3 regions of the Cytobacillus sp. Bva_UNVM-123 genome follow, and region 1 is predicted to be linked to each of the others. Evidence: riboswitches for the same ligand, from Rfam matches in the RefSeq annotation. Region 1 holds a riboswitch; each other region holds the start of a gene.

What was found. Region 1 has a riboswitch for cobalamin ahead of KDN24_RS03870 (ABC transporter substrate-binding protein). Riboswitches for the same ligand answer to the same signal wherever they lie in the genome.
Region 2: linked by a shared signal. The riboswitch ahead of KDN24_RS12215 (hypothetical protein) and the one ahead of KDN24_RS03870 (ABC transporter substrate-binding protein) in region 1 are both predicted to bind cobalamin.
Region 3: linked by a shared signal. The riboswitch ahead of metE (5-methyltetrahydropteroyltriglutamate--homocysteine S-methyltransferase) and the one ahead of KDN24_RS03870 (ABC transporter substrate-binding protein) in region 1 are both predicted to bind cobalamin.

What each region holds. Positions count from the first base shown of each region.
Region 1 covers NZ_CM177772.1:791,475-801,797, reverse strand. Annotated here, with positions in the region: gene cobS (adenosylcobinamide-GDP ribazoletransferase) at 1-285, opposite strand, end outside; gene KDN24_RS03900 (cobyric acid synthase) at 272-1,135, opposite strand; gene KDN24_RS03895 (bifunctional adenosylcobinamide kinase/adenosylcobinamide-phosphate guanylyltransferase) at 1,132-1,710, opposite strand; gene cobD (threonine-phosphate decarboxylase CobD) at 1,692-2,768, opposite strand; gene cbiB (adenosylcobinamide-phosphate synthase CbiB) at 2,743-3,708, opposite strand; gene KDN24_RS03880 (bifunctional ABC transporter ATP-binding protein/adenosylcobinamide amidohydrolase) at 3,705-5,174, opposite strand; gene KDN24_RS03875 (FecCD family ABC transporter permease) at 5,178-6,155, opposite strand; gene KDN24_RS03870 (ABC transporter substrate-binding protein) at 6,202-7,194, opposite strand; cobalamin riboswitch at 7,472-7,660, opposite strand; gene KDN24_RS03865 (hypothetical protein) at 7,712-8,488, opposite strand; gene KDN24_RS03860 (PhnE/PtxC family ABC transporter permease) at 8,781-9,647, opposite strand; gene KDN24_RS03855 (PhnE/PtxC family ABC transporter permease) at 9,647-10,323, opposite strand, start outside.
Region 2 covers NZ_CM177772.1:2,452,534-2,462,856, reverse strand. Annotated here, with positions in the region: gene KDN24_RS12240 (NAD(P)-dependent oxidoreductase) at 1-620, opposite strand, end outside; gene KDN24_RS12235 (acyl-CoA dehydrogenase FadE) at 636-2,354, opposite strand; gene prpB (methylisocitrate lyase) at 2,542-3,459, opposite strand; gene prpD (2-methylcitrate dehydratase) at 3,475-4,911, opposite strand; gene mmgD (citrate synthase) at 4,963-6,075, opposite strand; gene KDN24_RS12215 (hypothetical protein) at 6,060-6,293, opposite strand; cobalamin riboswitch at 6,465-6,661, opposite strand; gene KDN24_RS12210 (alpha/beta fold hydrolase) at 6,929-7,708, opposite strand; gene aac(6') (aminoglycoside 6'-N-acetyltransferase) at 7,938-8,372, opposite strand; gene KDN24_RS12200 (class I SAM-dependent methyltransferase) at 8,489-9,115, opposite strand; partial or broken gene KDN24_RS12195 (DUF1259 domain-containing protein) at 9,244-9,477, opposite strand; gene KDN24_RS12190 (hypothetical protein) at 9,937-10,245, shown strand.
Region 3 covers NZ_CM177772.1:303,507-313,829, forward strand. Annotated here, with positions in the region: gene KDN24_RS01570 (hypothetical protein) at 27-170, opposite strand; gene KDN24_RS01575 (glycerophosphodiester phosphodiesterase family protein) at 283-585, opposite strand; gene KDN24_RS01580 (sigma factor) at 704-1,039, shown strand; gene KDN24_RS01585 (hypothetical protein) at 1,048-1,287, shown strand; gene oxdD (oxalate decarboxylase) at 1,489-2,685, shown strand; gene KDN24_RS01595 (GyrI-like domain-containing protein) at 2,792-3,268, shown strand; SAM riboswitch class I at 3,361-3,469, shown strand; cobalamin riboswitch at 3,581-3,773, shown strand; gene metE (5-methyltetrahydropteroyltriglutamate--homocysteine S-methyltransferase) at 3,929-6,226, shown strand; gene dut (dUTP diphosphatase) at 6,510-6,947, opposite strand; gene nrdF (class 1b ribonucleoside-diphosphate reductase subunit beta) at 7,127-8,131, opposite strand; gene nrdE (class 1b ribonucleoside-diphosphate reductase subunit alpha) at 8,119-10,212, opposite strand; gene nrdI (class Ib ribonucleoside-diphosphate reductase assembly flavoprotein NrdI) at 10,209-10,323, opposite strand, start outside.

The DNA.
Region 1 (10,323 bases):
AGAAAAAAAGGCATCACTAGTATCCATCCAGCCGTCAAGGTGAATACCACCTGTGATAATAATCCCCGCTAGCCAAACAGCAAAAGCCACGGCCAAATTCGAAAATGGTGTCCAATGAAGAAAACCATAGACAATTAATGTATAAATTCCACCTTGAATGAGACCTAATATTGGGAATGTCTTAATCGTTTTTTCAAGATGGGCTTTGTCCATAGGCAGCTCTATCCGAATCGGAATTGACGTAAAAAACTGAAGATTAATGAGTAAACCTCTAAACCAGCTCATTGGTATTTCCTCGACAGAACATAATCTCTTTTAGCTTTTTCCAATCAAGATGTGCTAATAAGCGTGTGGCCAGTTCATCATATTTGTTATCATCTATTTCATGTGGGATAGATGGTGAAGGGGCATGACGAACAGATAATGAGTCCTCTTCTGAAATCATATGATTTTCAATATAAGGGAGCACGCCAAGTACAGGAAGATTCGTCCTTTCCTCAATCCAGCTCACCCCATCCGCGAATAACTTTTCATCCCCGCGAAACTTATTAATAATGAGTCCTTTCACTCTATTTCTTTCTTCTTTCGTGAGCAGTTCTAATGTCCCGACAATACTAGCAAAGACGCCACCCCGCTCAATATCAGCAACAATTATGACCGGAACATCTGCCATCTTCGCCACTTTCATATTAACGAGCTCTTTGTCTTTTAAATTTATCTCAACTGGACTGCCTGCTCCTTCCAAAATAAGCAGTTCATAATCCTCATATAATTTCTGTAAGGCTGTTTTGATTGTTTGCAAACCCTTTTCATAAAATAAGTCGCGATAGTTTACTCCAGAAATCGTTTCAGCTACTTCTCCTAGTAAAACAACTTCTGAACGTTGATTACGTCTTGGCTTCAACAAAATGGGATTCATCCATTTACTTGCCATCGTTTTCGCTGCCTCTGCTTGAAGCCCTTGCGCTCTGCCAATCTCTTTTCCATCATGCGTTATATATGAAAAATTACACATATTTTGTGATTTAAAAGGGGCAACTTTATACCCTTCATTGGCAAATGCGCGGCATAATGCCGTGGCAATTAAGCTTTTTCCAACATCTGAGCCTGTTCCTTGAATCATAATTCCATTCATGCTTTTTCGGCTCCTTTCATGAGAAGGGGAATGCTTGCCTCGACTAGAAATGCCCGACTTGCTTTCGCAACGATTTCTTGATGGAGCTCTCCTAGCATTTTTCCATAAACGAAGACAAGCTCATTCTTTCCTTGCACCTCATTTAACACTTCATTACTAACAATAATGAATTGATTACATTGCTGTGAAATCAATTCAATTCCTTCTAAAATGGACTGCTTAACACTATTTTGAAAATCACTATTCATCCATTGCTCTTCTTGCTTAAAAAATTCATTGTTTAGTAGTGTCGTTAAACAATCGAGCAGCACAATATCTTTTTTGGAAAAAACGGCTGCAATCTCAGCTAATTCGATAGGCTGCTCCCACGTTTTCCAAGCGAGCCCACTCTTTTGGCGATCCTTTTGATGGCGTATAATTCTTTCTGCCATTTCAGCATCACTATTTTGTCCAGCAGCAATATAATGAAGATGCCCGCTTATTTTTCTGGCACTTTCGGCAGCAAGCTTTTCAGCAAAGCTGCTTTTTCCGCTTCGAACTCCCCCACTAATAAAGACTATCGACGATTCCGCCATTCTGTTACCGCCTCCATCAGTTTGTTATGATGCTGTGGAGCTTTAATAGCAAATCTCAGCCACTTCCCATCAAGACCTGGGAAATTCAGTGTATGCCTAGGAATAATTCCTTTTTCAAGGAGAAACTGAAAGAATGGCATTTGATTCGTCATTGTACGATCTCTTACTAAATAAAAATTAACACATGAAGGAGAAACAATAAATTCCTTTTCCTTGTAAAAACAAACTAATCTTTCACGTTCCATTTCGATTAATTTTCTCGTTTCCTCTATATATAATTCACTTTCGAGACACCATTCACCTGTCTTTAACGCAAGTGCATTCATACTCCATTGCGGTTGAAAAGCAGATAGCTGCTCAATAATAGACTGATTTGCCATTAAATAGCCGAGACGCAGCCCTGGGATCGCAAACATTTTTGTCATCGAACGGATAATAAGCAAATGTTCGTACTCTTTTATATACTGAACGATTGATTCATAGTTTGACAGAAAATCATAAAACGCCTCATCAATAATAAGGAGACAGTCTTGTTTTTGACATTCAATAAGCAATTCAAACATGATCGATTTTGAATAATAGATACCTGTTGGATTGCATGGATTACATAGCCATAAGGCATCGGAATTCTGCAGTTTCACTTTAATATCTTCTATTCTCAATTCCCAATTGTCAGGGATTAATTGATGATAAGTAACTGTACAGCCATTAATCAGACAAGCTTCTTCATATTCTGTAAATGTCGGTTGAATGATCGTGACTCTTTTTTTAGCAAGCAAACGACCAATAAGCGAAATAATTTCAGCGCCACCATTGCCAAGTAATAATTGGCTTTCCTCAATACCTTCTCTCTGAGCAAGCAATTTTTTCAATTTATATCCATTTGGATCAGGGTAATCAGATACGAGTTCATAGAGCTGCTCCCAATTTTCTCTTAATAAGGGTGGAGGACCAAGTGGATTAATATTTGCACTAAAATCGAGTTTGTTCGTTGGGAGCGGAATATTCAACGCGTTAAATAAATATTGGGGATTAGAACCATGTGCTGGCAAATTCAATGAACATTCCTCCTAGCCAAAGCCATAATAAGAAGATCGGAATCGTGCGCGAGACAATTTTATTCGTTTCTAAAATATGGGTTTTTTCCATTTTGACTAGCGGATCTCCCATTGTCGCGCGGTTAGAAACGATTCCTTTGTAATAATTGATTCCGCCAAGCTGAACACCTAGAATCGCTGCAACTGCTGCTTCACCCCAGCCTGAGTTGGGACTTGGATGTTTGATGGCGTCGCGCAAAATGATCTCCCTCGCTTTTTTCCTGCTTACGTATAGAGGGCGACTCCCAGCTAGTATACATATGGACGTCATTCTGCTCGGAATCCAATTCACAATATCATCGAGCCGAGCGGAAGCCCAGCCAAAATTCTCGTATTTTTCATTTCGATAACCGACCATGGAATCACAAGTATTAATCGCTCGGTAAATTAGGGCAAGCGGTGCTCCCCCGATCAACGCCCAAAACAATGGAGCTGTAATCCCATCACTCGTATTTTCAGCGACTGTCTCAACTGCTGCCCTAACCATTTCAGGCTCATCGAGACACTCTGTATCTCTACCAACAATATAAGAAAGCTTCTCCCTCGCCTCGTCCATATCCCCCTTTTCTAAAGGTTCATAAACGGTCATTGCAGCTTCCTTCAAGCTTTTTTGGGCGATAGCTGATGAAATAAGAATGGCCTCTACAAAAATCCCAGCAGCTATATGAAGCGAATAAAAGAACGTTACAATAAGAAAAGCAAGACTACCAATAATAGATAAAACAATTAGAACCATTACTATTCCAGTTAATTTTTTCATTTTTCCCTTATTCAAAGCTTTATCAAGTTTTGCAATAAGAGATCCCATCCATCTAACAGGGTGTGGCCAGTTCGGAGGATCGCCGATAATAAGATCAATAAGAACAGCGAGTGTAAGCGCAGTTAGGTGACTAACAATCATTTTTTCACCCGTTTTCTACTTTTTACGATCGAATCCCTCGTACATTCCGAAACACCTTTTCCAATGACCTTTCCTAACGGAGTAATCGTTCCAGCATAATCGAGTTTTTTCCCTCTCTGAGTAGAAGCAATTAATATACTATCTGTAGATGTTCCCGTCGCAATTGTACCTGTTACATGATCTTTCACTTCTAATTCATGGAGCACTTTTGCTTTCGCCTCGGTAGCTGTCATAATACTTTGGATAAAGGCTTCCTCCGTCAAATCCCCACTGATGAAAATCCATGTATTGATTGTGCCTGGTACCATTTGAAAATGATGCTCTATCCCTCTTGTCGCATCAATTGCATTGCCCACTCCTGCTGTTACAACGACAAAAACAGCAAAGCCTTCCTCTTTATAAAACTGAAAGCTAACATCATCAAGCATAACGGCTGTCATCATGCCGACAGTTTCAGTCGGTTCGAATCCGTGAGCTTTTAAATAATCGACCATTTCCCGCCGATGATCTGTGCAATCATAATCTTTATTAACATGGCGATTCACAAATGTATGATGCCAGCCTGTACCTGAACCAACTACACCTGAAGACATTGTTCTAAGCGGAAGTGGAGAGCGCAATACGAAATGAGACTCAAACATTTCCAGAAAACTTGTATCAATATAATATGTCTCTTTCTTATCCGCAAATTCTTCGGGCAAAAGCACCATCTGTGGAGCAGCAACAATCGGATGTGGCTGTTTTTTAATTTTTGTATTGTATACAGAGCGAATTCTTTCCTCGCGCAGCACTTCATTTGGAGTGTGATTTATATTAATTTCGCCGCCTTCAAGAAGGATAAGTCTGTCACAATATAACCCCGCTAAATTTAAATCATGGAATATTGAAATGACAGTCAGTTCTCTATCCTTTGTCCAGCTTTTTAATAAGTCCAATAAATCTTTTTGAAAAGAAAGATCAAGATGGTTCGTCGGTTCATCAAGCAATAATATTTCAGGCTCCTGAGCTAGTGCCTGTGCGAGAAAAACACGCTGCCTTTCTCCACCAGAAAGTTCATGAATATAATGATTTTCAAAATGTGATACACCCGTCTGCTCCATCGCCATTTTTACAATTTGCTCATCATTCTCTGACCAAGTTTGAAACCAGCCTTTTTGATGAGCATATCTGCCAAGCCCAACCGTTTCCTTCACTGTATAAGAAAAGGCCTCACTAGAATGCTGCGGCAAAACAGCAATGATTTTTGCTAATTCTTTTGCGGAAAAATCTTTTAATGATTTTCCTTTCAATAAAACTTCTCCATCTGAAAAAGGTAGTATCCCGCTTAGCATTTTGAGCAATGTTGTTTTCCCGCTTCCATTCGGACCTAATATTCCGAGCAGCTCCCCTTTATCCAATTGAAAGCTCACATTTTTTAAGATGGATGAACCAAAATATCCACCCGATAATTGTTGAACATTAAGCATCCTTTATCCTCTACTTTCCGCTCGTCTATTCATTAAGATTATGGCAAAAACCGGTGCTCCAATGATGGCGGTAATGACTCCAATCGGTAACTCTGTCGGTGAGATAATGGTCCTTGCTACAAGATCCGCTAGAATTAAAAAGCCGCCTCCTGTAAAAATGGATAGTGGCAATAAATGCTTATGGTCAGGACCCCATAACAATCTTGTCAAATGTGGGATGACTAGACCAACAAATCCAATGGTTCCTGATACCGCTACGGCAGCACCAGTTAGGATTGAACCTGCTATTAAAATCATCATCTTTCTCTTTTGAACATTCACACCGATATGCTGAGCCCTTTCCTCGCCAAAAGACATCGCATTCAATTCATGGCTATTCAGCAAAAGAATAATCGAACCAATCGCAAAAAATGGCAGAATAATTTTTATATAAGCCCAGCCTCTCATCGATACACTGCCAAGAAGCCAGCCAATAATTTGTCGCAGCTCTTCCCCTGTTAAAGCAATCATAAGTGAAATTAAAGCACCTAAAAAAGAACTAAAAATGATTCCAGTTAAAATGATCGTTTCCACTTTCATCGAGCGTTCAATTTGACGGGCAAATAATAAAACGAGAAAAATCGTGATAAATGAAAAAAGAATACTTAACAATGGGAGTGTAAATAAACCGGCAAATGGAATGGAAATACCGAAGAATAACGTAATGACTGCTCCCACAGAGGCACCAGATGAGACTCCTAGTGTATATGGGTCTGCGAGAGGATTCCTTAATAATCCTTGAAAGGCAGCCCCCGCTATCGCGAGAGATGCCCCTACTAAACCTGCTAGTATAACTCTAGGTAAGCGAATATTCATGACTATATTCGCATACATAGAATCAATATTTTCATTTGGTGAGAAGCGGAAGATTTCAGCACCGATTATGTTAATAATATCCATCGCTGGAACAGCAACTGTTCCAATTGAAATGCCCAACAGCATTGCCGTAAAAAGAAATGCCACAGCAAGCAAATAAGCAATAAACTTATTATTTAAATGTTTCAGGGTAAATCGCTTTTGCAAGTTCCTCTACTCCTTCGACAAGCCTTGGGCCTGTACGGGTAACCTTATCTGAATTCACATCTACCACTTGTTTATTTTTCACAGCAGAAATATCCTGCCAGCCATCTCTTCCTAATACATCTGCAATTGGGTCTTCAGTATAATATCCGTGAGTTGTAATAATAACATCCGGATTTCTTTCAATAATCGCTTCAGGATCTATTTTCGGCCATCCTTCTTCAGTAATAATATTATCTGCATGAAGCATCGTTAGCATTTCATTCATAAACGTATTTACACCAACCGCATAAATTTCAGGTGCTGGGGATACTTCAACAAAAACCGTTTTACGGTCTTCTGCTTTTATCTCCTCCGCTTTTGCTTTTAACTCATCAAGCTTTGCTTTCATGTCAGCCACAAGCTTGTCTGCCTTTTCCTTCTCTCCTGATGCTGTACCAATCATATTAATTGAATCATAGACTTCCTCGAAGTTCTTCGCATCATTCACAACAAGGACAGTAATTCCAGCATCTCTTAATTGTTGTAGACCTGCTTCTGAATTATGTGCGCTTGAAGCATGAGCTAGAACGAGGTTAGGATTTAAAGAAATAATTTTCTCAACATTAAAATCCATACCGCCGACTTTTTCTATTGCATTCACTTCTTCTGGGTAATTATCATAATCATTCACACCAACAACCTCATTGCCTAATCCTAACGCAAAAGCAATTTCCGTGTTACTTGGAATTAAAGAAACGATTCTTTCTGGCTTCGCTTCAATAACTACCTCATTATCAAGAGCGTCTTTAATCGTAACTGGAAAAGCAGCTGCTTCCTTCTCTGCATCTTGTTTTTCATCTGCTCCTGTACTCTGTTCTGTTTCTGTGTTGTCTTTCGGTTTGTCTGCATTATCACCACAACCAGCCAATACCCCCATTGCTAGTAGAAGTGCAAATAATAATGAATAAAGCTTTTTCATTTTTTTATTTCCTCCTTAAATCCTTCACATTTAACATTTTTCATTAGAAAAACTCGCATTTGCCAAGTCCTTTCGGCGAATGCACTATCTTTTCTTATGCGGTATTATTAACGCGACTAATATTTGAACTTTATTTTACTTTAGTACGTTAATAAACTTAAATTTTCGTACTAGCAAAAAAAACATCTCCACACTTGAAATGGAGATGTTTGCATAGGTAAATTAGAAAAACAAAGGAAATCTAACCTGTCAAACACCTCCTATCCTCGTAGGTTTGATGGTGCTAGTAGAAGCAGGCAGGTCTCCTGGCTCATGGTCATCGCTATTTTCTGCGCCTTCCCATACATTTTTAGTACAGTGGCCATTGCAGCAAGCTCCCATTTACAGTGGCGGGACCGCGTTGGATTTACACCAACTTCCCTTTTAAGTCTTCAAAAACGAAGACACCCATTCTAGTCTTATATATGAAATTTTCCGCTAATTTCGATTATACACGATAATTTAGCAGAATAGCGTATTATGAACTAATAATTTTCCACACTCTCGATTTTTTATCAAAAACGAGCTTTGCTTCACAAGGTTGATTTACAACGCTTTCATATTCTTCATACATATCATCCATATCAGCAAAATCACCGATTACCCAAATGGGAACTTCCATTTTTACTCGGCTTTGCTCTGCATCCTTAATGGAAAGAAGAACGCCTTCCTTCATAAAAGATTTCAATGAGGTGAAAATCTCGTTTGGAATTGGTGGATATGGTTTTGGTTTTTTGAAACTAAACAGGGATCTTTCGACCTTTATTTGGTCTATTTTGCTTGGAATTACTGTCCCGAGCATTTTATAAAAATTATTATAATTTCGGTAATATGTTTTGTTTATAAAGCCATCATCATGAGCTAAATATACGTAACGATTGCTTAATTGATTATAAAAAGGCGACTTCAAATGTTCTTTCATATGACCGAGATAAAGAAGTTCAGCAATTCCTTGTTCCGATAGTTCATTTAAGGATTCTTCCTCCTCAAAATCGATCCAGCAAAAGTCACCATACCCATATACATCCTCTTCCATCAGCTTGCTTAGCTTTTCCCTCGGAACATACTCATGCAAAGTGTGCATATTAAAATCACCATCATCAAAGCGGTGCTTTAACAATAGTAAATTGTTTAGTGATTCAAATAAAGATTCCGCAAACTCTACAAATTCAATTCCATATGTAACGACGTATTGCTCACGTTCATTTAAATGGATATAAATGATATCGCGAACATTATGGTTCCTTTTTTTCAACTTTGAAACCTCCGAAAAGTTAGAAAAACTTGGCGTTCACCAAGTCCTTTCGGTGAATGCCCTAGCTTTTCTTATGCGGTATTATAAATGCTAATATTATTTGAACTTCATTCTACTTTAGTGTGTTAATAAACTCAAACTTTCCACTTAGCTAAAATAAGCTAAGCATTCATCTGTATGATATAAGTTCCCCTTATTCTAGCAAAAATAATATAAAATTGCTTCCTTTTAAAATAATTTAATACAAATGTAAAGAGGCAGCATGAAAATTCCGCCGACTCTTTCGAAAAAACTAAATATTTACTTTTAACCGTTTTTTTATTTGGGTTGCAAGTAATTCGAGCAAAATCGCAACAGTTAAAATAAAATAGGTGACAGTGCCAATTTCTCGAATGTCATAGTAGAAGCTACCTGCCATAAACATATCGAAGCCTATTCCGCCAGCACCAGCTGCAGCTCCCATAGCAATGGCAACAGCAAAGTTTATTTCGAATCTTAAAAATGTCCAAGAAATCATATACGTAATCGATGAAGGGATCACCGCTTGAAAAACGATTTGCCACCAGCTTGCCCCACTCGCCTGCAATGCTTCAATTACACCTTTATCAAGCTCTTCGAATGATTCAGAATATGCCTTAATTAAATAACTAACCGAGTGAAAGGTCATTCCGATGACAGCGGCAACACTTCCTAAACCTGCTGCAACGGCAAATATCAATACCCAAAGGACAGTAGGAACCGCTCGTATAAATGCAGCAAATCCCTTAATAATAGCGGACACACGTTTTGAAGATAAGTTTTGCGCTGCAAATAAACCTAAAACGACAGCAATGATCGCACCGAATATCGTTGTTAAAAACGCAAGCCCTAATGTAACCATCACTTGTTTCAATGCATGTGTAAAGGTAAAGTGATTAAATTGCGGCTCCAAAAACATCACTTTAATATTTTGAATCGTTGCAACCAAACCTTGAACAAGGCTCACATCTTTCGAATCAAGCGTATAAAAAGCATAAACGGTCAAAATGGCTAAAACAACAAGTGTACTCCGCAATACGATTGTTGCTTTCGTTAATGGTCTTATTCGGATTCGTTTTGGAGGAGTATTCGTTAACAATGCCTTAGACGATAATTTTTCGAGTTTATTATCTATCTCCATTATAAAATGACCCTCCTCACATAGTTTGACACAAACTCAATGCATAGAATGGAGATCACAATGACAATGACAACAAGGCTAGCAGCATTATAATTTAAGCTTTTATAATAAAGATCAAAAGCAAATCCAATTCCTGAACCAGCAAGCAATCCAATCAATGTAGCACTGCGAATATTTGTTTCAACCATGAACAACACCCAGCTGATGATTTGTGGTATACAAGAAGGAATGACAGATTGAAAGATAATTGAAAAATAGCCTGCTCCTGTTGCTTTTAATGCCTCAACCGAACTGCCGCTCACCTCATCAATCGTTTCCACGAATGCCCTCGTTAAAAATCCAAATGACCCAAAGAATAGGGCGAAATAGCCCGTCAATGAGCTTTGTCCGAATGAAAACAGTAAAATCATCGCCCAAGCAGTAATGTCAATATTACGAAAGATCGTGGCGATCGCTCGGCAAATTCCGCCAAAGAAAGCATTCACCCTCGTCGTATTTGAGCCTAGCACCGCAAATAGCATCGCGAGCAAAGCAGCAACAGTTGTTGCTGCAACAGAAATGAGCAAGGTTTCAATTAATTTAGCGAATATATCCGGTAGCTTCGTTACCGAATCCTTCGTCGGATAAAAATTCGAAAATGACCATTGGATTGCTTTCGGGACAGCTGCAAATCCTT
Region 2 (10,323 bases), 1.7 Mb from region 1:
ATATCGAATAATTTTTCCAAATCAAGATTGCTTTTTTTAGCTAGGTTCAGTGCTTCACCGACCCCAACTGTATAAAATCCAATCAGCAGATTGTTTATCAGTTTTACAACGGTACCACTCTCAATGCTTTCATTCACATGAAAAATGTTTTCTCCAAGGACATTAAACAGCGGCAATGAACGTTTGAATGCTGCTTTTGAGCCGCCTACCATAAAGGTTAAGGTTTTATTCTCTGCCCCTATTACCCCTCCGCTGACAGGAGCCGCTAAGAAGTGCATCCCTTTATTCATTGCAGCCTCCTCAATTTTTTGATTAACTTCGGGGGCAACGGTACTTGTATCAATTAACATGGTGCCTGGCTGACTGTTTTCAAGCAGTCCCTCTTTTCCAAAATAAATCGCTTCGACTGCATGGGTAGATGGTAGGCTCGTGAAAATGGTGTCACAAAGACTCACTAGATTTGAAGAGGAAATGCCAATAATGCCCCCTAAACTTTCAAAATTAGCTTCTGCTTTTTTATTTAGATCTAACCCATAAACGGTGAAGCCCGCCTGAAGTAGGTTCTTGGACATGGGAAAACCCATATTCCCCAGACCAATAAAACCGATATTTTTTTTCATCCTATTTCACTCCTTTCATTTCATTGACTTCGGATTGTTTATCATATATTTTGCAATCTCTCTTTTTTTCATTAAGAGATTCTGATAAATCGGAATGTCCAGGTTATTGATTTCATTTATCCGAGTTTTTCGCTTTTGTTCATCTGCTTCAGCAGCTGAAATGAATTCAATTGCAGATTCCTCCACTTGGCGGTAGCCTTCTTCACACAATACATCTGTCATCAAAAGCTTCATCTTTTCATTTTCTATACCATTCTTTTTGCTGGCCTTTTCCGTTCTCAATAAAGCAGATTCCATCACATAGATATCCTTTGCCATATCAGCCAGAAGACGCATGTATTCCTGCTCAAGTTCCAAATTTATACCCGAATTTGAAATCGCTTTCAAAGATATGTTTACTAAATGCCTAGATAGCTTAAAGTATTGATGATTTCTTTCTGATCGCTTGCACTTCATATGAAAACTACCTTGGAATGCATCTTGTGAATATCTCTTTAAGAGGATTTTCGCAATCGTTAATCGGTTAATTTCATTTGTTCCTTCAAAAATGCGGCTAATTCTTGCATCACGGTATAATCGTTCTACTTCATAATCCTGCATGTATCCATATCCGCCATGAATTTGAACCGCTTCATCAACAATTTTCCCCAGTATTTCCGAGCAATTAACTTTATTTAGTGCACACTCCAAAGCGAAGTCCGATATTCCTTTTATCATATGTTCCTTATTATCTGCTGAATCAATAACATCATCCAATTCCCCTGCTGTGCGATAGGCGGCACTTTCAGCACCATAAATCGCAACGGCCATATTGGCCAGCTTTTCCTGAATCATCGTGAAATTGACTAATAAATTGTCGAATTGTTTTCGTTCCTTCCCGTAATCTAATGCTAGTTGCAGAGCTTGTTTTGATGTCCCGATATTTGAAAAAGCTAGTTTAAGGCGCGCCATATTTAGGATATTCATCGCAACCTTATGGCCTTTCCCAATTTCTCCAAGCACATTTTGCTTTGGAACCACTACGTCCTCTAAAATGAGAGTCGCTGTCGAAGATCCTTGAATGCCCATCTTCTCCTCTTCTGGTCCAACAGACACACCCTTAAAAGAACGTTCTACAATGAATGCTGTCATTCCCTCCCCTGTTTTGGCAAAGACGACAAAGACATCAGCTAGATGAGCATTCGTAATCCATTGCTTTTCTCCGTTTAACACCCAAGCCACTTCATCCTCATTTAAAATAGCACTTGTTTTTGGACGAAGCGCATCTGAACCTGCATCTGATTCCGTAAGGGCATAAGCTCCTACCCATTCTCCTGAGGCCAGCTTTGGCAGATATTCTTGTTTCTGCTTCTCGTCCCCAAAATACACATAAGGCAAAGTTCCGACTCCAACATGAATATTAAAGGAGACACTAAATGAGCCGCCAAAACCCATTCTTTCTGCAACAAGCCCCGAAATTTTTTTATTGAGGTCAAACCCTCCGTAAACTTCTGGTACCTCAATGGAAAGTAGACCCAGTTCGCCTGCTTTCTCAAATAATTTTCGAGTTGCTTCATACTGGTGCTTCTCAATGGCTGTGATTTTAGGGGAGACATCCTGCTTAATGAACAGCTCCGCCGTTTTAGCAATGAGCACTTCCTCAAAATGAAAGTCTTCAGGTGTAAAGAGTTTATCTATCCAATCAACGTGTTGTAAAGAAGTTTTATTCGTAAACTTGCACTCTGCTTTTTCCATACCTAACCTCCCTGCATGGCAAATTTATCGTTCTCAGTCTAACTTAGAACAAGTAAAGACGATCTTCCTTTCGTATCTAGTTTGCTATTTTGCTGATGATACATGTGATCGCCTTCTTTTGTGCTATTCAAGTTGTGCTAGTCATTGAGGGAAGAAAAGGGCATTCCCTTTTCTCCCATAAGGGGCATTATCCCTTTATTTCTTCTTCGGGCAAGACGGTTTTGGCCATCTTACTATCTAAATCCTCAAATTTATAATAGGAAATTGTTTCATACAATTCCTTTCTCGTTTGCATAGATGGAAGACTATCTTTCTGTGTGCCATTCTCCTTTATCACCTTAAAAATATTTTCATACGCCTTAGCAGCAACTCTAAGGGAGGTGACAGGATAGATCACCATTTGGATCCCCATCTCTGCAAATTCCTCTACCGCATAATAAGGTGTTTTCCCGAATTCAGTCATATTAGCAAGTACTGGCACTGTTAATTTTTCTGTAAATAATTTGAATTCATCCTCAGACTGTAATGCTTCTGGAAAAATAACATCTGCTCCTGCGGCAATGTAGGCAGATGCTCTCGCTAAAGACGCTTCCAGCCCTTCTACTGACCGGGCATCTGTACGTGCCACAACAAACAGGGTCGGCGCTGTTTCTTTGATAATTTTAATTTTCTGTACCATTTCTTCAATTGAAACTAGCTGCTTTCCATTCAAATGTCCACACTTCTTTGGCAGTTGTTGGTCTTCAATTTGAACGGCAGCAACATTAGCTTCAGCCATTTCCCTTGCCGTACGCGCTACATTAAGAACGCCGCCAAAACCAGTATCAATATCAACCAATACAGGCAAATTCGTCGCACGCACTAAATCTCTCGCCCTATCAGCCATTTCAGTTGATGTGACAATTCCTAAGTCTGGAAGTCCTCTGCTTGCTGTATACGCGGCACCAGATAAATACAGGGCAGAAAAACCTGCCTTTTTTGCGACAAGTGCCGCCATCGCATCATGAGCTCCCGGTATTTGCAAAATGTCTTTGGATGAAATAAGTTTACGAAATTGATTGGCGAGCTCTTTTTGAGTCGCCGCCTGATCGACAATCCAAGCCATCTAAAGGTCCTCCTTTTAGAGCAAAAACAACTCTACAAATTGATTTACTTGCATTTTTTCAAGGGTTTCCTGCTCAAAGCAGACTGCTTCAATTTTTCCTTGATGCTTGCTCGGATAATGAGTTTTCAGGTTGCTAGAGAACTTATCAATAATTTTTGGAATGGCTTCTTCTCTGCGGAAGCGGTGTCCCAATGGATATTCGCATTCAATTTTTTCAGTAGAAGTCCCATCTTTAAAATGCACCTGAACCGCATTAGCGATTGAGCGCTTGCTCGGATCGAGGTAATCAAAGCTATATTGCTTGTTTTCAACGACTATCATCTTTTCTCTTAAACTGTCAATTAGCGGATCTGATGCCGTTTCTTTTTCATAATGCTCTGCTTTGATATCTCCTTTGATCAGGCCGATCGCTGTAATATACTGCAAGCAGTGGTCACGATCAGCTGGATTATGAAGAGGGCCTTTTTTATCGATAATTCGGATTGCTGATTCATGGGTTTCAATGGTAATGCAATCAATCTCATCAAGTTGGTCCTTCATCTGCGGATGCAGCTTAATCGCACATTCTGCTGCCGTTTGGGCATGAAATTCTGCCGGATAAGATACTTTGAATAGCACATTTTCCATTACGTAGGAATCAAGCTTTCGGCCAAGTTTCAGTTCCTTCTGCTTGAACAAAACATCCTGGAAGCCCCATCCTGGAGCTGATAGGGCTTGTGGATAGCCCATTTCTCCTTTAAGGGCCATCATAGCCAGATGGACTCCTCTGCTTGTCGCATCCCCCGCAGCCCATGACTTTCGTGATCCGGTATTTGGCGCATGTCGATACGTGCGAAGGCTGGAATTGTCTATCCAAGCGTTGGATAATGCATTGATGATCTCCTTACGTGTTCCACCCAGCATTTTTGCAACAACCGCAGTAGTAGCAATTTTGACAAATAACACGTGGTCCAGTCCGACACGGTTCAAGCTGTTTTCAAGTGCCAGTACACCTTGAATTTCATGTGCTTTGATCATCATCTCTAATACTTCACGGACAGTTAAAGGCTCTTTCCCTTCTGCTAAGTGTACACGACTTAAATAATCTGCTACCGCTAATATGCCGCCAAGATTATCTGAAGGATGACCCCATTCTGCAGCTAGCCATGTATCATTAAAATCTAGCCAACGAACCATACAGCCAATATTAAAGGCTCCACGGACTGGATCCAGCACATACGACGTCCCTGGCACCCGACAGCCATTTTCAACGGTTGTCCCAGGTACAATCGGTCCAAGTAACTTTGTACATTCAGGATAGTTTAATGCAAGGATTCCGCACCCAAGGGTATCGAGCAATACATAGCGCGCTGTCTCAAACGCTTCAGAGCTTGTGATTTCTTTATCGAGCACATAATCGGCAATTTCCTGCAGTAATACATCTACTTTCGTCTGTTCCTTCGTCTTATTCATTTGGATCTTCCTTTCTTTTCAGCTTTGTAGAATAAATAATTCTCTATTACTTTAATTGGCTGGACGAGCTCCAGTATAGTGCACACGCGGCCGGTAAAGTCGATTATTGGCATGTTGCTCTATGACGTGAGCACATAATCCAACTGTTCTGGAACTGAAGAAAATAGGTGTATATAAAGGAATCTCAATGCCAAGCATCCAGTAAACAGGTGCCGCGTAATAATCCAGGTTCGGGTAGAGCACTTTCTCCCGTTCCATCATTTTCTCCCCAGCTTCACACATTCGTAGAAGAAGGTCATCCCCTTTCATATCCGAAAGCTGCTTGAGCGCTTCTTTCATCATAAGTGCTCTAGGGTCCATCTTCTTCATGTATACACGGTGTCCGAATCCCATAATTTTTTCTTTATTCAGTAGTTTTTTCTCTAGCATTTTTTCGTAGCCTGCAACTGTCTTTGCCTCATTTAACATATACATGACTGCTTCATTCGCTCCGCCATGCAAATTTCCTTTTAAAGATGCAACTGCACCAGTCAGGGCACCATACAAATCGGATTGTGTTGAAGCGATCACTCTGGCTGTGAAAGTTGAGTTGGGCATTTCATGCTCACTGTATAAAACGAGCGAAAGGTCAAATATTTTCTCTTCCATTGGAGAAGGCTTTCTCCCTGTTAGCATATAAAAAAAGTTGGCACTGTAGGATAATTCATTGAGTGGCTCAATCGGTTCTTTGCCATTAATAATGCGGTAGCTATTGGCCACAATATTAGGGACTTTTCCTAACAACCCATATGCACGATTTTTATTAGCAGAAATAGAACGGTCATCAATTTGGACATCAAAGCCTGCAATTGAGGATATCCCTGTCCGAAGTCCGTCCATTGGATGCGTTTCTTTAGGAAGTAATTTAAAAACATTTAATATCTCTTCAGGGATTTCATATTCACTTTTAAGTATTTCTGCAGTCGAGGCCTTTTCTGTATCAAGTGGCAATTCGTCTTCAAGCAAAAGATGGACAATGTCCAGATACTCTTTCGTTTGGGATAATTGGATAAGGTCGTACCCTTTAATAATGATCTGGCTAGCAACAGTATCTAGAAAAGATATGTTCGTTTCTGACGCCACAACCCCTTCAAGTCCCGGAAAATAGTTTATTTCAGTCTCCATTCTTCTTCCTCTCCTCCAAATAGATCCTGTTTTATGATCATGTAAGCCTTTTCAACATTTTGCATAAGAATTTTTGTTTCTTCTAGTCCCTCTTTACGGTCTGTTATTTCTCTTACTAGCTGCGCATATTTTTCTTGAATTGTACAAGATTCGGCTAAATTGTAATTATCCATAATGCACGTTTTAAAAGAATTAATAAAGTCGTTTACTGATCCCAACAAAGCTGTCCTCCTCCAAAATGAGGTCTTCATAAAAATTAGTCCAATAAAAAAACAACTTCCTAAAGAAGTTGTTAAGTTACGAACGAATACCTAAATAAACATGTCTATTATAAAATAGAAAACATGCTCCACTATTCCGCACTTAACACCCCCTATCCGCGTAGGTATTGATGTTTGCTAAAACAGGCAGGTCTCCTGGCTTATGATCATCGCTTTTCGATCCTTCCCATTTCCGTTTTACAGGAAACAGTGGCATTTTCGAATTGCTCCCAATTACAGTTGCGGGACAGCGCCGGACTCTAACCGACTTCCCTTTTAAGAGGTAAAACACATAATTTTACTTCACCTGTTTCTACACCTATTTAATTTTACATATTAAACATATCAATTTTTCGGAAAATTTACAATAATTTTATAAGATTAAGTAGAAGAAAGCCTGACTAATTTACCCTTCGTTGGAGTACGACAATAGAGTTGGCACAAATATTTTTCAATATACGAGAGGTGCTTCAGTTGCAGACAAAACCCTTTTTCATAGATTACAAAATTATGTTATTCCTCAATTTCACTAAATCTCTTAATTCTATCTCTTATTTCATCCATAACACATTGGAAAAAGAGCCATTGTTTCACTAAATAAATTGCGTTATTAGTTGGTTAAACTTCTCACGTTCTTCCCAAAAAAGGCCATGACCACTATATTGAAACGGAACAAGCTGTGAATTTTTTATGTTTTCATTTAGTTCCTTAGCCTGTGCATATGGAATAACTTTGTCATGAATACCGTGAGTGATTAAAGTAGGGACATTAATTTTTGGAAGATCCGCATGTAGCTTTTCATCTCTTAATGTGGTTATAATAGCAGCTGTCGACCAACTTGCTGCTTGTAATCCCATTTGTAAAAACCAGTCTGAAAATGGTTTAGTTATATATTGAAAGAAAAATCCATCTGTTACGTCCTGCATCATTTTGGGCCGGTCATTTAAAGTTTCTTTAAGAAAGTGATGAGCGACTTCTGCGGTAAATCCAGTTGGAGCAGCAGCATCAATAAGAACAAGCTTTGATACACCAAAACCGTTGTGACGAGACATATATCGAATTGCGATAGCCCCACCGGTTGAGTGACCTACAAGTGTAAAATTGTTTATTTGAAGTGTACCAACAACTGTGCGAATATCATCTGCAAGTCTATTAAAAGTATAGCCTCCCATTGGTTTATCCGATTTGCCAAAGCCCCTCCAGTCTATACCAATACAACGATAGCCCATAGCAGGAAGAACATTAAACTGATATTCAAACTGTTTATGGCTTAGCGGCCAGCCATGTAAAAATACGATGGTCTTATTTCCCCCCTGGTTAACATCTTCTACATATAAATTAACACCTGGCTCTATATTCACAAAGTATCCCATGAAGATTCCTCCCTAGTTAATATGGTTTCAACAATACATATTCATTTTGAATAACAAAGATGAGTACCTATTCCAGTTGTAGGCTAGAGAAGTGAAAAGGATGGTGTTTATTGAAATTTCTTGTCCTTTAACATAAAAAAGAGCGTCATTCTTGCTGTAGAATCACGCCTGATTGCCGAAAGTGTTATTCGTTTTTTTCAATCGTATCAGATCCAAAATTTCGTCAATCCTATAAGTCTTTTTTAAAACAAATAATACGGTTTACTTCACTAAATCCCAAATTAAGATGCACTGCTAAGCTTTCTTCATTATCTAATTCACAGTCACTAGCAAATTCATGACATCCTCTATTCTTAGCCCAATTCTCACAAGCATTCACTAATTTCTTAGCTAAGCCTTGTTTACGAAAGTCCTCTTTTACATAAAGTCCCTCTAAATATCCTGCTGGACTTGAGCTTGTCCCTTCAACATAATCATATCGAAGTTGGCATTGCGCAAACCCAACCGTTTCGTTGTCATGAAAAGCTAAAAAAACCTTCGCATCTGGCTGGGCTATAAGATGTGTCATTTCTTGAATAAATTCCTCTAACGTGTGATCAGGCCAAAGTAATAAAGCTAGGTGTGCAGCTTCTTTTGAATCTTGTAACGTAGCCTCTTTTAGCATAAAAAAACCTCCGAATCTCTTCAATTCTTCTTTTGCATTTTTTTAATGGGAAACCTATAGTATGAAGTTCTCCTAAAAATCACTTTATTCTTATTAAACTAAATCTGTATGATTCCTTATAATTCTTTCTTACATTTTACCATTATAAAATTTATTGGAGGCTTATTTTTCATGTCCTTACTTGGCTCGTCCATTTCTGAAAACTCTACTAGACCATATTTTCCAAATTCTTGTTTTATAGTGTCAGAATCAAAAAAGAACATTTTTACGCCTTCCATTATCTCGAAATAGTTTTCATCCAATTGTTTGCCCTTACCAAACATGGGAGCTTTTTTTGAAACAGTTGTAAATATCATATATCCATTAGGCTTTAACTGATTATAGCAATCTTTAATAAACTTAGCTCTCTCACGATTATTCAATAAGTGAATAAGTGCATAGCAGAAAATACCGTCATAGAGTTTATTATCAAAAGGCATATCAGTTACTGAACCATGAAAAATGTTCATATCAAGACCATTTTGCCTCGACAAATCAATTGCTGTTTTGGAAATTTCAATTCCTGTAACATTTATTCCACTGTCAATGAAAACTTTTGCATTTCTACCATATCCAATACCTGGTACTAGAATTTCCTTAACATTCCTTTTAAGAAAAAAGTCTTTTGTTATAATTGCGGAGTCTGTAGCTTCAAATCCCCACATCGTTTGTTTTTCTATAAAACTTGATTCCCAGAATTCCATAAAATTTTCTATCTCCTTTGTGTTTTGCTTGAATTGGGATGCTATATTGTTTAACGTTAATATTTTCTTAAAGATGTAATTCTAATTAAAACTATATTTGGTCGATATCATTTTGTAAACTTTAAAACCTGTTGTAATAGCACCGTTTCACCTAAATTTAATGCCCTGCCGTTTCGATCAACATCTTCAAACGAAAAAAATTGTGGAATAACTAATGGAGATTTACTTGGTCGCCCAAGAATCGTAAAATCCAATGTACGGAATTTTTGTACTAGACATACACCATTCTCATCTAAACTCCCCGCACCCCCAAGAATTCTGGCAAATTCCTGACATAAGCTTCTTCGATTTTCCCAATTCATTATGCAACCCTTATCTTTCTATATTCGTATCGAAGGGTACCCATAAAAAAAGAGTTACCTCCTTCATAATAGAAATATGAATTTTTTAGGAATGTGAAATGGACAAGGGTTTAGGAGCAAGTAAATTATTTTTTTCTTTCGAATTTTGCAATGAGAGTGTTTACTCCGAAATGCTTTTTTAAACAAAAAGGTGAAAAAAATAAACGTATCTATGGGATTAGTCTATACAACATGAATACGAAAGGAATACTGTATTACTGTGGAAACTAAAAAGAGAGTTTTATGGCTTAAAAGAAAAATACAATTAAGAAGGAGGAGACATCTAAGCGAGAGAAAACAGGAAAAGGATTGGATTTATAAAGGTAATTATTGATACCAAACAGACACAAAGATAATGTATATCTGAATTTAAAGCTAGAAATGCTTTCAAAAACTTCAGTAACGAAGGAGTCGATAAATATGTCAAGAAGAAATAATAGAAATAGAAATACAAATGTAAATGTGGATTTTGATACAGATTTTGAATCGGAGATAAGAAATAGAACGAACACAGAAGCAGAGGCAGATGTTCGAAATACCGATAAAAATACAAACGTTGCACGTGCTAATATTACGAATTCAGGTAATTCTAGGGTTGATATCAATCTTAATAGCCGTAGTAATGCTAAAGTGAGAGCAGAACAAGATCAGGAAAATGACCAAGATCAAGATTTAAACATAAATATAGATCTTGAAGAAGAAAGAAGAAGACGTCGCCGTCGTCGTTAATAATTGAACAAAAAGGTGGGATGGTATGATGATCCCACCTTCACTAAAATAAAGTAAGACTTTTTTCCTTTTGAATCT
Region 3 (10,323 bases), 490 kb from region 1:
TATTAGGAAAAGCCACAAACACGGCATCATACCAAGCCTTTGCCACGAAATGGATAACTTTTTCCATTATCAGCTGTATATTGATAGCCAATATCTAGTTTCTTCAATTTATTCATCATATAATCTTCATGGTGATGTTGAAGGACAAATCCTTGTGGAATGGCAGTCAAAATGTCCTTCAAAGTGATGTTGAAGGACAAACTCTCGAGGAATGGCAGTCAAAATGTCCTTCAAAGTGATGCTGAAGGACAAACCCCCGAGGAATGGCAGTCAAAATGTCCTTCAAAGTGATACTGAAGGACAAACTCTCGAGGAATTGCAAGTAAAATGTCCTTCAAAGTGATGTTGAAGAACAAATCCCCGAGGACTTGCTATCAAAATGTCCTTCAGTTCACTTTTCCCATCTGTCCGATACTCTAAAGTGTAATCATGAAAAACAGCTAATATTTGATCCTTCGTTAACTGAATATCTAATTCCACTATGTCTGCACCATGATCAAATGCTGCTTTCATAGAAGGAATTGTATTTTCTAAATAAGGGTGCTCAGGTGGATAAATGATTTCAGCTCCAATCAATAGGTGCAAAAGATCAACTTTGTTCTTAACTAAGCCTATGGTTTAAAAAAGAATTTTTCATATTTTGATAGATATCCCCCATGTACTTCCGTAATAACAATAGAATGGCCCTTTTTGGAGGTAGAAAATGAAAATTATAGAAGACAATGTAGTGGAGCAATTGATCGCAAAGAATGAAAAAGCACTATTTTATATAGTTGATCAGTATGGAGGGATCATCAAGGCGATTACCAAGAAATACTTAGGCAATTTAGAAATCATTCAAGATGAATGCTTTGATGATGTACTCCTCTTAGTTTGGCAAAACATTACTTCTTACAACAAGGATAAAAATTCATTGAAAAACTGGATCGCCGCTATTACAAAGTACAAGGCGATTGATTATCAACGACAATATAAAAAATTTCTACTTCAACGTGAATTAGAAGACTATATGTTAGTAGATCCCAATAGAGCCGAATAGTCTATAAAATGACGAATATTTCTGAGGATGTGTTCTTTAAAATAGAGAATGAACAAGGAGAAGGAATACAAGCGTTAAATGGACAACAATCCCACTATTTAAACTATAATCGTTTTGTGGCATTAAAAGGCGGTAAGATTAAAATTATTCCAGTTAGTTATAAGGAAAGAAATCAGGAATACATTCATACTAATGAAATAATCGAACTAGACTTAGACGAAAAGATAAGAGAACAGGAAGGAAATTAACTGCTGTGAATGGAATAACTTTACTTTAGTGGTTTACTATCATTTCAGTGCTGACTCATAGGCACTGATTTTTTTATATTTGTCACAATTTGATTTGTAAAAAACTTAGTTTCCAATAGGCACAGTAACCATTCTAAGCCCAAGTCATACACTATGAAAAAGAATTTTCCCTCAATAATCCCTTAAAAGAGGAGCGTAGTGATGAAAAACCGAACAATGAATCAAGCAACTGGGAATGTGCCTCAACCGATCCGAAGTGATGGAGCCGGAGGGGTTGACTCCGGACCGCGGAATATTATGCGGGATCTTCAAAATCCAAATATGCTCGTCCCGCCAATTACAGATGCAGGCTTGCTCCCGAACCTGAAATTTTCATTCTCAGATACTTCTATGAAATTAGATCACGGGGGATGGTCTCGCGAGATCACCATAAGGGAACTTCCTATCGCCACAACCCTTGCAGGAGTAAATATGAGTTTAACGGCTGGCGGAGTACGTGAACTCCATTGGCATAAACAAGCAGAATGGTCTTATATGCTGTTAGGTCGGGCGCGTATAACTGCAGTTGACCAGCAAGGTCGAAATTTCATCGCCGACGTTGGCCCAGGCGATCTTTGGTATTTTCCTCCAGGTATCCCACATTCGATTCAAGGGTTGGAACATTGTGAATTTCTGCTTGTCTTCGATGATGGCAACTTTTCTGATCTTTCTACCTTATCCATTTCTGATTGGTTAGCACATACCCCAAAAGATGCTCTGTCTGCCAATTTCGGAGTACCAGAGAGTGCTTTTAACTCCATTCCTTCTGAACAAGTATATATCTATCAGGGGGAGGTGCCAGGTACATTGGAAAATCAAGAAGTCCAGTCACCTTACGGAGAAGTTCCTTTAACTTTCAAGCATGAGCTGTTGAAACAAACACCAATGAAAACGCCTGGTGGTAGTGTTCGAATTGTGGACTCCTCTAACTTTCCGATATCAAAAACAATCGCTGCAGCTCTCGTTGAGATTGAACCAGGTGCAATGAGAGAACTTCATTGGCATCCTAATAAAGACGAGTGGCAGTATTATTTGACCGGAGAAGGGCGAATGACTGTGTTTGCTGGAAATGGTGCGGCGCGTACTTTTGATTACAGAGCTGGTGATGTCGGATATGTACCATTTGCTACTGGACACTATATTCAAAACACCGGTAATGAAACATTATGGTTTTTAGAGATGTTTAAAAGCAACCGCTTTGAAGACGTGTCTCTGAATCAATGGATGGCATTAACTCCTAAAGAATTAGTTAAGAGTAACTTGAATATTGGATCAGAATTAATAGACTCACTACGCAAGGAGAAATGGCCTGTTGTTAAATATCCCGGGTTTTCCTACTATCCAAAAAAAGATAAATAAACTGGACTTTATTCCAAAATATTCAATTTTATCAATTTTGTAGAAGGATTTCATAAGTATTTGTCAAATGTCCCTATTAGAACAAAATAGAATGGGGGAGAAACAAATGGAAACGCTGATTATTGAAAAAGAATCATTTAAAGTAATAGGAATGACATTAGAAACGCTTCTTAGTGATGAACGAGAACAGAGAAACATCCCAACATTATTTGAAGCATTCATCAAACGTATTCCAGAGATTAAAAACAGGCTCAATGACAACTCGATTGGTATTTTTATAGACCCTCCCAATTATAATTATAAGACGGACAAGTTTAAGTGGATATCAGGGGTTGAAGTTTCAAGTGTCAATGATATTCCCGACGGCATGGAATCTTTCATATTTCAAGCAAATACCTACGCACGCACAACCTATATCGGTCCTAGAGATAAAGCCTATACGGCATATGATCATTTATACAATTGGGTTAAGGGATCAGAATATGAATTAGCTGACACTTACGGTATTGAATATTATCAGCAAAGTCATGATGATAATCACACTGTCATGGATTTGATGTTCCCGATTCGAAAAAATAGTTGATTTAAAGCTTAATTCTTTAAAACTCTTTTGACAGCATTCGCTTATCATGCTAATATGATTATCAAATTCAAAAAATTATAAAATATTAAAAACTCTTATTCAGAGAGGCGGAGGGACTGGCCCTATGAAGCCCGGCAACCATTTAACGATTTGTTAAAAAGGTGCTAATTCCTGCAAAGCATATGCTTTGACAAATAAGAGAGTAATCCATAGGTGATGAAGACCTCTCTATTTTTAAATAGGGGGGTTTTTAGTCTTTTGAAAGACATAAACTAAGAGATTGTCTTGCTTCAATGCTTTTCTTATTAAAATTTCATACAAAATGCTTCAGGTGCTGTGTGAATCATTTACTCAGCTTAAAAGGGAAGACCGGTGAAATTCCGGCACGGTCCCGCCACTGTTATGGGGAGCAACTTATCATTTGACCACTGTTTCATATTGAAATGGGAAGGGATAAGAAGCAATGAACCTAAGTCAGGAGACCTGCCTGTTGTATGCGCTTGTACCTACGGATGTATAGGGGGGAGTGAGGAATACATGTTGAGAAAAACAAAAGGTCTCAACTCTAGTTAGCATGTGTATGAATCTCTCTTTTCTATTTGAAAAGGGAGATTTTTTGTTGAGGACGAAAATACAAACGGATAAGGAGTGGAAAATTATATGAATAAAGTAAAAAGCTCGAATGTAGGTTATCCAAGAATTGGTGAAAAACGCGAATGGAAAAAAGCGCTTGAACAGTTTTGGGCAGGTAAATTGGAAAAAGAGGTTTTCTTAAAACAAATGGAGGAGATTCGCTTGCAGCATCTTCAGAAGCAAGCGGTTCAGGGCATTGATTTGATCCCAGTTGGAGATTTTAGCTTATATGACCATGTACTTGATACAGCTGTTATGTTTGGCTTAGTCCCGAAGCGCTTTGAATACGGCGGAGGTAAAGTATCGCTTGAAACATATTTTGATATAGCTAGAGGGACTAAAGGTGCGGTTGCAGCTGAAATGACAAAATGGTTTAACACAAACTATCACTATATTGTTCCAGAACTTAACGAAGCAGTTCCTACTCTTGTCGAAAACCGTCCACTTCAATTTTATAAAGAGGCGAAACAAAAACTTAATATTGATGGAAAGCCTGTTATGTTAGGACCTTTAACATTTGTAAAACTTTCAAAGGGCTATGAGGAGAGTGAATTGGAAAAAGTTGTAAATCAATTTGTCCCTCTTTATGCGGACATTTTACGCGAATTACAACAAGAGGGAGTCGAATGGGTACAAATCGATGAACCGATTTTAGCAACTACGATTTCAAAAGAAGAGGTTGCATTCTGCCATAATATTTATCAAGCATTGCATGAAGCAGCACCAAAAATAAAGGTGATTTTGCAAACGTACTTTGAGAGCATCGAACATTATGAAGATATTACTTCACTTCCTGTACAAGGAATTGGACTTGATTTTGTACATGATTCTGGTCAGAATCTTGCTGCTTTGAAAAAGTATGGTTTTCCGAAAGATAAGATACTTGCTGCTGGAGTTGTTGACGGGCGTAATATATGGCGTGCAAATCTTGATGATAGGTTCTCTATTCTTACGGAGATTGCAGAGGTCGTTTCAAAAGATCAACTCATTGTACAGCCCTCATCAAGCCTACTTCATGTGCCTGTAACAACAAAAAACGAAGAAGCGCTGGGGGAGATTTTAACAGATGCATTAGCTTTTGCTGATGAAAAATTGCATGAAATTGTTGTACTTACAAAAGGACTGAACAAAGGGAAAGAAACGATACAGGTAGACATTGCTACGAGTATAGAATCGATTGAAGCATTAAATCATTCATCCGTTCGAAACAATAAAGAAGTTCAGGAGGCTATCCACAAACTGCATACGTATAATGCGGAGCGGCAAGAACTGTTTAGCGTACGTCAAGGATTGCAGGAGGAGGCCTTTCAATTGCCACTTCTCCCCACTACAACAATTGGAAGCTTCCCACAAACACAAGAAGTCAGAAAACAGCGTTTAAAATGGCGGAAAGGCGAGCTAAATGCTGCAGACTATGAGAAATATATAAAAGCAGAAATAAAAAAATGGATTGAAATTCAAGAAGAACTTGGTCTCGATGTGTTTGTACATGGAGAATTTGAACGTACAGACATGGTTGAATATTTCGGTGAGAAATTAGCGGGCTTTCAATTTACGAAATTCGGTTGGGTACAGTCATATGGTTCACGATGTGTGAAGCCGCCGCTTATATATGGTGACGTGTCCTATCAAGAACCAATGACAGTCGAAGAAACTGTATATGCCCAATCCTTAACAGACAAACCTGTAAAGGGAATGCTGACAGGTCCAATTACCATCTTAAACTGGTCGTTTGTACGCGATGATATTCCACGTTTTGAAGTAGCAAATCAAATTGCGCTTGCGCTTCGACAAGAAGTTGAAACACTTGAGAAAAATGGAATCCGTATGATTCAAGTCGATGAACCAGCCATTCGTGAAGGGCTGCCTTTAAAATATGAGAAGCAAAAAGACTATCTTGATTCTGCAGTTTATGCGTTCAAACTGGCAACAACGTCTGTCAAAAACGATACACAAATTCATACCCATATGTGTTATTCAGACTTTAAAAATATTATCAATGCTATCAAAGCGCTCGATGCCGATGTCATTTCAATTGAAACATCAAGAAGTCACGGGGAATTAATTCATGCCTTTGAAGAAAATACATATGACAAAGGGATCGGTCTTGGTGTCTATGATATTCATAGTCCACGTGTCCCACAGCTTGAAGAGCTGACAAGAAGCATTGATCGTGCCCTTCAAGTACTGGATCCGAGGCTATTCTGGATCAATCCTGATTGTGGTTTAAAAACACGGGGTATTGATGAGACGGTTGCAGCACTAAAGGTAATGGTTGAAGCGGCAAGGCAAACAAGAGACAAGCTGCTTGTGAAAAAGGGATAGGGATCTAGGGAAGGAAATCTGCTTTTTTGGAAATCCATAATTAAATGGAGTGATCATGATGGAACAAGCTTTTTCAGTAGAACGCTCAAGAACAATCCAGACAAAACTAGTTCTTCCACCAAATACTAATCGGCTCCTGGACGTAAGGAGCTTAGAAAAAATAGAGCGATGATTCGATAGGATAGCAGAAAGCTTGAACAAAGAGAAAGAGCAGTTTTGAGTGTGATCAAAACATGCTCTTTCCACCATTCCTACCCAATTAAAATGTTCAAAGGAATCCCTTTTATTTTGTACCACTCGCACCAAATCCGGATTCCCCTCGTACAGATTGAGATAATTCATTTACTTCTGTAAGCTGAATGAATGGAACCATTTGAATAACGATTTGAGCTAAACGCATAGATTTCTCGATTACAAAAGTTTCTTTTCCGTGATTAATCATAATAACGCCAATTTCTCCTCGATATCCTTCATCGATCGTCCCAGGGCTATTCAGTACCGTCACACTATGTTTTAGAGCTAGACCACTTCTAGGGCGTATTTGTGCTTCCGTTCCTTTTGGCAATTCTATTTGCAGCCCTGTTTGAATTAATCTTGATTCTCCAGGTGGGATCTCAACCATTTCAATTGAATACAGATCCATTCCCGCATCCCCTGGATTTGCTTGCAAAGGAAGCTTTGCATCAGCATGAATTCTCTTGATTTTTACTTCTAAGTTCATGTTGCTTCTCCCTATCTAATCAATTTCTCTCTAATAAATTTCGTCTTGACGAAATTGCGCCCAGATTTTATCGAGCTTGCTCGATAAACTTCCTTTGAAAATCTGAGGCATCCGCCGGAGGCTTTAACTTTATTCAGCATGAGCTTGGACACCCACTAAATTAGATACTCAATTCGCATTCATCTCTCACTTACATTGTTAAGAGAATTCTGCTGAAGAAAGTTAAAATTAAAGGTGTCATCTGTTATAGGAGCTACTTTTGCTTTCGAGTAAGTAGCGCCCTTTTGTGAAAAGAAATCATATGTCGAGCCTTCATTGCGAATGCCATTCATAACAATTGGATTAATCTCTTCCTCTGGAAACATTTGCTCGAAGCCGACATTCATTAACGCTTTATTTGCGTTATAGCGGACATATGCTTTAACCTCTGGTGACAAGCCTGTTTCAGCATATACATCATCAGTATATAACATTTCATTTTGATACAGATCGAGTAATAGTTCATAGCCCCATACTTTCAATTCATCCTGCTTTTCCTTCGTAAATTCCTTGAAAATATTTTGCGCAAAAAAACCAACAGCCACACCATGGATCGATTCATCTCGCAAAATAAGCGAAATAACCTCTGCGCTATTACGCAGGAACCCTTGTCCACCTAAATATAGTGGGTAGAAAAACCCTGAGTAAAACAAGAAGGATTCAAGCATGACAGACGAAAATAATGCTTTCCATAAGCTTTCCGGATTTCCTTCTTCAATACTGTTATAAACATCGCCAATTTTTTTTGATTTGTATTGCAAATACTCATTTTTCTTTACCCAGTCAAAAAGCTCATCAATTTCATTGTTCGTACAAAGTGTCGTAAAGATATAGGAGTAGGATTTCGCATGAATCGCTTCAAAGGCTGCAAAAACTGTGAAAACAGCCTTTTCCTGTAAATCAGGTGCATAATCAGCAATATGATTCATGCCAATATTTGTTTGAACTGTATCAAGTAATGTCAACCCAGCAAGAACTTTTTTATACGTATCCTGGTGTTCAAAGCTTTGCCACTGTTTAACGTCTTTGCTTACGGCAATTTCCTCTGGGAACCAAATTTGCTTCCATTGCTGATCCCAAAACACTTGAGCAAGTTCACTTGTTGGCTTATTCCAGTTGACCGCCTCATAGGTTAAATTTGACATGCTACGCACTCCTCTAATGTTTGTAATCGTTGACGAACATAATAAACTGACTTAATGCCCTTCATCCAAGCATAAATATAAATTTTCGCCAGTTGCTCGGTTGTCCAATTGTCAGTGACATAAAGCGTCATCGAAATTCCTTGATCGACATGTTTTTGGGCAGCAGCATATAAATCAATCAAATCATATGGATTAACGTCGTAAGCTTCTACATATAAATGTGTATTATCATTTGTTAAATGGGGCATTGGATAGATCGTGCGACTGTCAGCATAATCACGGATTTCAACACGCTCCGTACAAGGAGCAATGGAAGCAGTACAGCTACGTATATAGGAAATACTGCCCGTTGGCGCTATCGCTAAACGGTATGAATGAAATAAGCCATATTGCATGATATCTTCCTTTAATGTCTGCCACATCTTTTGAGTGATGAGTGGTATATTACCGAGTGCTTTTATCACAACAGGTGCTAGTTCTTGGTCCATTTTATTCACATATGAATCAAAATAAATTCCTGATGCATAATCACTATCCTCAAAGCGATAGAATGATTTGCCGCGTTCTTTAGCAATTTCCATTGATGTTTTCAGTGAATAATAGTTCATTGCTTCCATAAAGCAGTCGATAAATGCAATTGATTCCTTTGAACCGTATAGAATTCCTTGTGACACAAGATGTCCGTGTAAATTCATCACACCAAGTCCTACAGAATGCATTAATTTATTAGCCTTGCTAACAGATGGCACATTTTTGATGTCGGTCATTTGCGAAACATTCGTTAGCAAACGCATAGCTGTATCAATTAATTTTTCAAAATCCTTTACCTTACTAGCTGTATGGATATCAATAGAGCCTAAATTACAGGACACATCTAAGCCGTATTCGTTTGGTTTATCTTGGTCAGTAATCATGCTTGTTTGCTGTACTTGTAAAATTTCCGTACATAGATTAGACATTTTCACACGGCCCATTTTTTTGAGGGGATGGACGTCATTGACATTATCATCGAAGATTTCAAACGGATAGCCAGATTCAAATTGTGCCTTTTTTACTTCTGTATAAAGCTTTCTTGCATTAAGCCGTTTGATTTTACGGATATTAGGATTATCTAGTAATTCGTAATACATCTCTGTAATTGAAATCTCAGACATTCGTTTGCCATATTCTTTATAAATATCGTATGGACTAAACAACACAATATCTTTATCTCTTTTCATTAGTTCGAAGAATACATTCGGAATAATGATCCCTGTTGATAGTGTTGCCAGGCGAATTTTATCATCGGCATTCGGTTTTTTCGATGAAATAAAATTTTCGATATCTGCATGAAAAATATTTAAATAGGCCACTCCCGATCCGTTTCGTTGTCCTAGCTGATTAGAATAGCTAAATGAGTTTTCTAAAAGCTTTGCAACAGGCAGCACCCCGCTGGCACGGTTTAAAATGCCTTTAATCGGGTCACCTAATGGACGCAAATCGGATAAATTCACCCCAACCCCGCCGCCAAGACGTGATAATTCCAAACAATATCCGATATTTTCTGCGATGCTATTCATCGAGTCATCCATTGTTAATTTAAAACAGCTAACTAACTCGCCGCGTGCTTTCTTCCCGCTGTTTAAAGCAGTTGGGGTAGCAGGTTGATAAGCCTCCATCATGACTTCCACTGCTCGTTCTGCTAGCTCCGTATTGCCTTGTGCTAAATACAAGGCAATGATCACAATTCGATCTTCATATTTTTCTAGAATTTCCTCCCCGTCACGGCTTTTCATGGCATAGCTATCATAAAACTTGCTAGCACTCATAAATGATGGAAAACGGAAGTGATAATCATAAGCTTTTTTATACATGTTTTTTATAAAATCCATGTCATACATGTTAATAAACTCTTTTTCATAGTAGCCTTCATCTACTAAATAACGAATCTTTTCTTCAATATCAATAAAGTAACGTAGACGTACATTTACATATTCTAAAAAGTAACGCCTTGTGGCTTCACGGTCTTTTTCCAACTCTAATTGTCCTGTTGTGCTATAACGATTAAGGACATCATTATTTAGCTTTAAATATGTTTTCATCCTATCACCCTCGTTTCATAAAACTGTTGAATAGTTTCATAATCAGCCTGATATCCTCGTAAATCTAATTTGCGCACTAGGGGTATATGATACATCGTGGCAATCTTATCG